2 regions of the Streptomyces sp. NPDC048106 genome follow, and region 1 is predicted to be linked to the other one. Evidence: riboswitches for the same ligand, from Rfam matches in the RefSeq annotation. Region 1 holds a riboswitch; the other holds the start of a gene.
What was found. Region 1 has a riboswitch for thiamine pyrophosphate ahead of thiO (glycine oxidase ThiO). Riboswitches for the same ligand answer to the same signal wherever they lie in the genome.

Region 1 (3,812 bases):
GTAGGCGTTCGGCCGGGGGTGGTGCCCTGTGCCACGGTCCGGCCGCGGCCCTTCGGGGCGCCGGTCACGCGATTCCCCGCGCCCCGGCGGCCCTCACCGGCCGGCCGTGGCGTCCTTCAGCGGCCTCGCCGGGTCCGCCAGCGCCTCCGCGTCCATCGCGCGGCCCGCCTCGATCAGCTTCCGGCCCTGGGCCAGGTCGCGCGGCCGGCCCACGGCCAGCAGGGCGACCAGCCGGTCCTCGCGCAGCCAGCACACCGTCCAGGCCGGGCCCGCGGGGTCGCCGCGCCAGACCAGGCGGTCGGCGGCGGCGTGGTGCCCGGCGTACTGGACGAAGCGGCCGAACTGCTCGGACCAGAAGTACGGCACCGGGTCGTAGTCGGCGGCGGCCTCGCCGAGGATGTCGGCGGCGACGGTGCGCGGGCCCTGGAGGGCGTTGTCCCAGTGGTGGACGAGCAGCCGTTCGCCGTAGCGGGCCGAGGGGAAGGAGGCGCAGTCGCCGACGGCGTACACATCGGGCGCGGAGGCGCGCAGCCGGGCGTCGGTGACGACCTCGCCGGACGAGCCCAGTTCGATGCCGGAGCCGGCCAGCCAGCCGGTGGCGGGGCGGGCGCCGATGCCGACCACGACCGCGCCCGCGGGCAGCCGCGTGCCATCGGCGAGCACCACCGCGCCGGGCTCGACGCGCTCCACCCGCGCGCCGGTGCGCAGTTCGGCGCCGCTGTCGGCGTACCAGCCGGCCATGGGCGCGGCGACCTCGGCGGGCAGCACCCCGGCGAGCGGCCGGTCGGCGGCCTCGACGACGGTCACCGCGCAGCCCGCCTCCCGGGCGGCCGTGGCGAACTCGGCGCCGATCCAGCCCGCGCCGACGACCACGATGTCGTGCTGCATGGCGAGCACGGGCCGCAGCCGTTCGGCGTCGTCCAGGGTGCGCAGCAGATGCACCCCGGGGACGCCCTCGGTGCCGGGCAGGGTGACCGGTTCGGCGCCGGTGGCCAGCACCAGGACGTCGTAGGGCACCGGGCCCGTCCCGGTGTCCAGTTCGTGGTCGGCGGGGCGGGCGCCGACGACCTCGCAGCCGAGCCGCAGTTCGACGCCGAGCGCCTCGAAGTCGAGGTCGAAGGCGGACCCCTCGGCCTTGCCGAGCAGGACCGCCTTGGACAGCGGCGGCCGGTCGTACGGCTGGTGCGGTTCGGCGCCGATGACGGTCACCTGGCCCGCGAAGCCCGCTTCCCGCAGGGCGACCGCGGTCTGCACCCCGGCCATGCCCGCGCCGACGACGACCACGCGTCGCGTCCCTGCCGTGCCCTCCCGGGCTGTCTGCTCGCTCACCCGGTCACCATAGACAGACGGCGATCAGTCGGTCATCGGGTGGGCGCGGTGACCTGTTCCACGACGCTCGTGCCGGAGCCGGGGCCGGACTCCCATTCCCAGCTTTCCTCCAGGCGCGCCCGGCCGTCGGGCAGCTCCACGACCGTGGACACGCAGTGGCCCGAGGCCGTGGTGCCGTCCGTGCGCAGCTGCACGTACCGGAAGTCCAGGCGGTCCCCCGCGCGGGTGCCGACCAGATGGCCGCGGACGATGTCGCCGCCCTGGTAGTCGGCCCAGACCGCGCCGTCCTTCTCGTGGTAGGCGAAGCGGGTCCGGGTTCCCACCTGGCCCGCCGACTGGTCGGCGACGGGGGCGAGGACGAGTCCGTCCAGCGACAGGGGCATGACCGAGGGCTCCCTTACGGGTGATGAGGGCGGCGGGCTAGGGTGGCCACCGTACAAGCACTCGCGGGAGCCCGGACGCACCGGGCTGAGAGGGAGGCTGGCGGCCTCCGACCGTACGAACCTGATCCGGGTCATGCCGGCGAAGGGAGGGGCTGGACGCCCATGCCGTCACGTACGTCCGATACGTCACCCAAGGGCCCGCCGAACGCGTCCCGCACATCCGACGTCCTCGTCATCGGGGGCGGGATCATCGGCCTGGTCACGGCCTGGCGCGCGGCGTGCCGCGGGCTCGCCACGGCGGTGGTGGACCCCGCGCCGGGCGGCGGGGCCGCGCAGGTCGCGGCGGGGATGCTGGCCGCGGTCACCGAACTGCACTACGGCGAGGAGACTCTGCTCGCCCTCAACCTGGAGTCGGCGCGCCGCTACCCCGGCTTCGTGGCCGAGCTGACCGAGGCGAGCGGCCGGGACCTCGGCTACCGGCGCTGCGGCACGCTCGCGGTCGCGCTGGACGCCGACGACCGCGCCCACCTGCGCGAACTGCACGCCCTCCAGCGGCGCTGCGGCCTGGACGCGGAGTGGCTGACGGGGCGGGAGTGCCGCCGGCTCGAACCGATGCTGGCGCCCGGCGTGCGCGGGGGGCTGCGGGTCGACGGCGACCACCAGATCGATCCGCGCCGGCTGGCCGCGGCGCTGGTGACCGCGTGCGAGCGGGCCGGAGTGGTGTTCCACCGGGTGTGGGCCGAGCGGCTGGACACCGTGGGGGACCGGGCCACCGGGGTCACCACCGCGGACGGTACGGCGCTGGCCGCCGGGCAGGTGGTGCTCGCGGGCGGCAGTCTCAGCGGGCGGCTCGCGGGGGTGCCCGAGGCGGTGCTGCCGCCGGTGCGGCCGGTGAAGGGGCAGGTGCTGCGGCTGACGGTGCCCGAGCGGTACGCGCCGTTCCTCAGCCGTACCGTGCGCGCCGTGGTCCGGGGCGGGCAGGTGTACCTCGTCCCCCGGGAGAACGGCGAGCTGGTCGTCGGCGCCACCACCGAGGAGACGGGCTGGGACACCACGGTCACCGCGGGCGGGGTGTACGAGCTGCTGCGCGACGCGCACGAGCTGGTGCCGGGCATCACCGAGCTGCCGCTCACCGAGACGCGGGCCGGGCTGCGGCCCGGGTCCCCCGACAACGCGCCGCTGCTCGGGCCGTCCGGGATCGAGGGGCTGCTGCTGGCGACCGGGCACCACCGCAACGGGGTGCTGCTCACGCCGGTCACCGGGGATGTGATGGGGCAGTTGCTGGCCGGTGGCCCGCTGCCCGAGGAAGCCCGTCCGTTCACACCGGAGCGCTTCGGCGCGCTCCGCACGCAGCGAGTGGAGCAGCCCGTATGAGCGCCGTGTCGTCCGCCATCACCATCTCCGTCAACGGGCAGCGCCGCGAGGTCGCGCCGGGGACCGTGCTCGACGCCGTCGTACGGTCCCTCGTGCGGGCACCTTCCGGGGTGGCGGCCGCCGTCAACGAGACGGTCGTGCCGCGGTCGCTGTGGACGGGGACGGCGCTCGCCGAGGGCGACCGCGTCGAGGTGCTCACCGCGGTGCAGGGGGGCTGACCGATGAGCGACGATCGCCTTGTCATCGGGGGTACGGCCTTCGGGTCGCGGTTGATCATGGGGACGGGCGGCGCGCCCAGCCTGGAGACGCTGGAGCGGGCGCTGGTCGCGTCCGGGACGGAGCTGACCACGGTCGCGATGCGGCGGGTGGATCCGTCCGTGCACGGCTCGGTGCTGTCCGTGCTGACGAAGCTCGGCATCCGGGTGCTGCCCAACACGGCGGGGTGTTTCACCGCCGGGGAGGCCGTGCTCACGGCGCGGCTCGCCCGGGAGGCGCTGGGCACCTCGCTGGTGAAGCTGGAGGTCATCGCCGACGAGCGGACGCTGCTGCCGGATCCGGTGGAGCTGCTGGAGGCGGCGGAGACGCTGGTGGACGACGGGTTCACGGTGCTGCCGTACACCAACGACGATCCCGTGCTCGCGCGGAAGCTGGAGGACGTGGGGTGCGCGGCGGTGATGCCGCTGGGGTCGCCGATCGGGTCGGGGCTCGGCATCCGCAACCCGCACA
Region 2 (3,812 bases), on a different contig from region 1:
CGTCACCTTCCGCCAGGCGTGGAACGGCGAGGCGCCGAGCATCCGCGCGGCCTCCTCCTGGCGCGGGTCGAGTTGGGACCACAGCCCGCCCACGGTCCGTACGACGACCGCGTAGTTGAAGAAGACGTGCGCGAGCAGGATCGCCCACACCGTGGTGTCGAGGCGTACACCCCACAGTTGGTCGAGCAGTCCGCCGTGGCCGACGAGCGCGAGGAAGGCGCTGCCGGCGACGACGGTGGGGAGCACGAACGGGACCGTGACGACGGCCCGCAGCACCTGTTTGCCGGGGAAGTCGAGACGGGCGAAGACGAACGCGGCGGGCAGCGCGAGCAGCAGGGTGAGCGCGGTGGAGGCGAGCGCCTGCCAGGTGGTGAACCACAGCACGTGCCGGATGTCCGGCTGGGCGACCACGTCCGCGATCCGCCCGAACCGCCAGGCGCCGCCGGTCTTCAGGCCGCGCGCCACGATCGCGGCGACGGGCCAGGCGAAGAACACGGCGAAGAACGCGACGGGCAGGGCCATCAGCCCCAGCCGCGCCGCGCTCCCGCGCGACTCCCGCCCGCGGGCGGTCACTTCAGTACGAGTGACGTCCACGACTTGACCCACTGGTCACGGTCGGCGGCGATCTTCTCGGGGGCCATGGTCTCGGGGTTCGGCGCCGCGGGGCCGTACTTGGTGAAGTCGGCGGGCACCTTGGCGCCCGCGACGACCGGATAGACGTACATGTTCAGCGGCATGTCCTCCTGGAACTCCTTGGAGACCAGGAAGTCGAGGAACGCCTTGGCGCCCTTGGGGTTCTTGGCGTTGCTCAGCAGCCCGGCGAACTCGATCTGCCGGAAGCAGGTGCCGGTCGCCACGCCGGTCGGGGCGGTGGCGGGACGCTTCTTGGCGTAGATGACCTCGGCGGGCGGGGAGGAGGCGTACGACACGACGAGCGGCCGGTCGCCGCCGGCCTTCTTGCCCTCCGAGGAGCCGGAGAACTCCTGGTAGTAGGCCTGCTCCCAGCCGTCGACGACCTTGACGCCGTTGGCCTTGAGCTTCTTCCAGTAGCCCTGCCAGCCCGTGTCCCCGAACTGCGCGGCGCTGCCGAGCAGGAAGCCGAGGCCGGGCGAGGCGGTGGCCGCGTTCTCGGTGACGAGCAGGTTCTTGTACTGCGGCTTGGCGAGGTCGGCGTAGGACTGCGGCGGCGTCAGGTGGTGACTGTCGAAGTACGCCTTGTCGTAGTTGACGCAGATGTCGCCGTAGTCGACGGGCGTGACGCGGTTCTTGTCGTCGAGCCGGAACTGGGCGCCGGTCTTGTCCAGGCCCTTGGCCGTGTACGGCTGGAACAGCCCGTTGTCGAGGGCGCGGGACAGCAGGGTGTTGTCGACGCCGAAGAGGACGTCGCCCTGCGGGTTGTCCTTGGTCAGGATGGCCTTGTTGACGGCCTGTCCGGCGTCGCCGTCCTTGAGGACGCGGACCTTGTACCCGGACCGCTTCTCGAAGTCCGCGAGCACGCTCTTGGAGACGGCCCACGAGTCGTGGCTGACGAGGGTGACGGTCTTGCTGTCCGCCTTGCTGTGGCCCTGTGACGAGCCGCACGCGGACAACGTGACCAGGCCGAGCCCGACCGCCGCGGCCACGAAGGTCTTCTTGTGCACTTGGTTTTCCTCCTGGGGTTGACCAGGAAGAACGCGGCCCTGTCCGGATAATCCGGACAGGGCGCAACAGCTTGAGTAGTGACCGAACTTCCTACCCAGAATGACCTGGGCGAGGTTCAGAGGGTCTGCGGCCCGATGCCGCACTCTCAGCGCTGTGGCGCTCCCCTGTCGGAATATGAAGATGTGATGGGCTCAGATTACCGCTCGGTGGCCGCGAGCTGACCACAGGCTCCGTCGATCTCCTGCCCACGGGTGTCCCGGATCGTCACCGGCACACCGTGCGCGGCGATCGCCTCCACGAAGACCTTCTCGTCCTCGGGCCGCGAGGCCGTCCACTTCGAGCCCGGAGTCGGGTTCAGCGGAATGAGGTTGACGTGCACGGGCCTGCCCTTGAGCATCCGGCCGAGCCGGTCGCCACGCCACGCCTGGTCGTTGATGTCGCGGATGAGCGCGTACTCGATGGACAGCCGGCGCCCGCTCTTCTCGGCGTACTCGAACCCCGCGTCCAGCACCTCGCGCACCTTCCACCGCGTGTTCACGGGGACGAGGGTGTCGCGCAGTTCGTCGTCGGGAGCGTGCAGGGAGATCGCGAGACGGCACTTGAAGCCCTCGTCGGCGAACCGGTGGATGGCCGGCACCAGCCCGACGGTGGAGACGGTGATGCCGCGCTGGGACAGCCCGAGCCCGTCCGGCGCCGGGTCGGTGAGCGCGCGGATGGCGCCGACGACCCGCTTGTAGTTGGCGAGCGGCTCGCCCATGCCCATGAACACGATGTTGGACAACCGCGCGGGCCCGCCCGGCACCTCGCCGTCGCGCAGCGCCCGCATGCCGTCCACGATCTGGTGGACGATCTCCGCGGTGGACAGGTTGCGGTCCAGGCCCGCCTGCCCGGTCGCGCAGAACGGGCAGTTCATCCCGCACCCCGCCTGCGAGCTGATGCACATGGTCACCCGGTCCGGGTACCGCATCAGCACGGACTCCACGAGGGTGCCGTCGAACAGCCGCCACAGCGTCTTGCGGGTGGTGCCCTCGTCGGTCGACAGATGCCGGACGACCGTCATCAGCTCCGGGAACAGCGCCTCGCGCAGCTTCTCCCGGGAGCCGGCCGGGATGTCGGTCCACTGCTGCGGGTCGTGCGCGTACCGCGCGAAGTAGTGCTGCGAAAGCTGCTTGGCACGGAACGGCTTCTCACCGATCCCGGCCACCGCTTCCTTGCGCTCGGCGGGCGAGAGATCGGCGAGATGCCGCGGCGGCTTCTTGGCTCCGCGCGGCGCGACAAAGGTGAGTTCTCCGGGAATGGGCATGGTGCTACCAGTGTCGCAGATCCAAACGGGTGACCCATGGCAGCCGGTGGTGGTGCGCGGTGCGGCCGGGCCGGGGCTCGCGGACCGGCCGGAGCGCGGCTCACATCGGGGTCGGTTTGATCATCGCGAAGGGGGCGCCCTGGGGGTCGGTGACGACCGTCATCCGGCCGGCCATCATGTCGAACGGCGGGGCGAGGACCGTGCCGCCGCGCTTGGCCAGGGCGTCCACGGTGGAGTCCACGTCGTCGACCGCGTAGTAGGCCAGCCAGTGCGCCGGGGTGCCCGGCGGGTCGTCGGCGAGCCGGGCGACGCCGCCGACCGCCCGGCCGCCGACCATCAGCGCCCAGTAGTTCTCCGCGCCCTCCATCGGCTCGATCTCGATGCCGAACGCCTCGCCGTAGAAGCCGGTGGCCGCGGGTACGTCGCTGGTGTGCAGCTCGTTCCAGGTCAGCGCGCCGGCCTCGTTGACCACCTGGGCGCCGTGGAAGTCGCCGGGCTGCCAGACGCCGAAGACGGCGCCCTGCGGGTCGGCGGCGATCAGCATGCGGCCGAGGCTGCCGACGTCCGTCACCGGGACGAGCAGGGTGCCGCCCGCGCCGACGATCGCGTCCTGGGTGGCCTGGGCGTCGGTGCTGGCCAGGTAGCTGGTCCAGACGGTCGGCGCCTCCGGCATCCCGTCGGGCTTCGGGCCGATGCCGGCCACGGCCCTGCCGTGCAGCTCGCAGACCGCGTACCCGCCGAACTCGGCCGGGCCGGCCTGCCCCTGCCAGCCCAGCAGGTCGCGGTAGAAGTCCAGCGCGGCCTGCTGGTCCGACGCCATCAGATCGACCCAGCACGGGGTGCCGGTCGCGTACGGAGTGGTGACTTC

Region 2: another riboswitch for thiamine pyrophosphate. It lies ahead of AB0927_RS07195 (thiamine ABC transporter substrate-binding protein); the one in region 1 lies ahead of thiO (glycine oxidase ThiO).

The regions. Positions count from the first base shown of each region.
Region 1 covers NZ_JBEZND010000004.1:85,886-89,697, reverse strand. Annotated here, with positions in the region: gene AB0927_RS05110 (FAD-dependent oxidoreductase) at 94-1,329, opposite strand; gene AB0927_RS05105 (hypothetical protein) at 1,362-1,712, opposite strand; TPP riboswitch at 1,766-1,877, shown strand; gene thiO (glycine oxidase ThiO) at 1,875-3,086, shown strand; gene thiS (sulfur carrier protein ThiS) at 3,104-3,304, shown strand; gene AB0927_RS05090 (thiazole synthase) at 3,308-3,812, shown strand, end outside.
Region 2 covers NZ_JBEZND010000005.1:209,103-212,914, reverse strand. Annotated here, with positions in the region: gene AB0927_RS07200 (iron ABC transporter permease) at 1-522, opposite strand, end outside; gene AB0927_RS07195 (thiamine ABC transporter substrate-binding protein) at 570-1,640, opposite strand; TPP riboswitch at 1,711-1,817, opposite strand; gene rlmN (23S rRNA (adenine(2503)-C(2))-methyltransferase RlmN) at 1,838-2,944, opposite strand; gene AB0927_RS07185 (VOC family protein) at 3,045-3,812, opposite strand, start outside.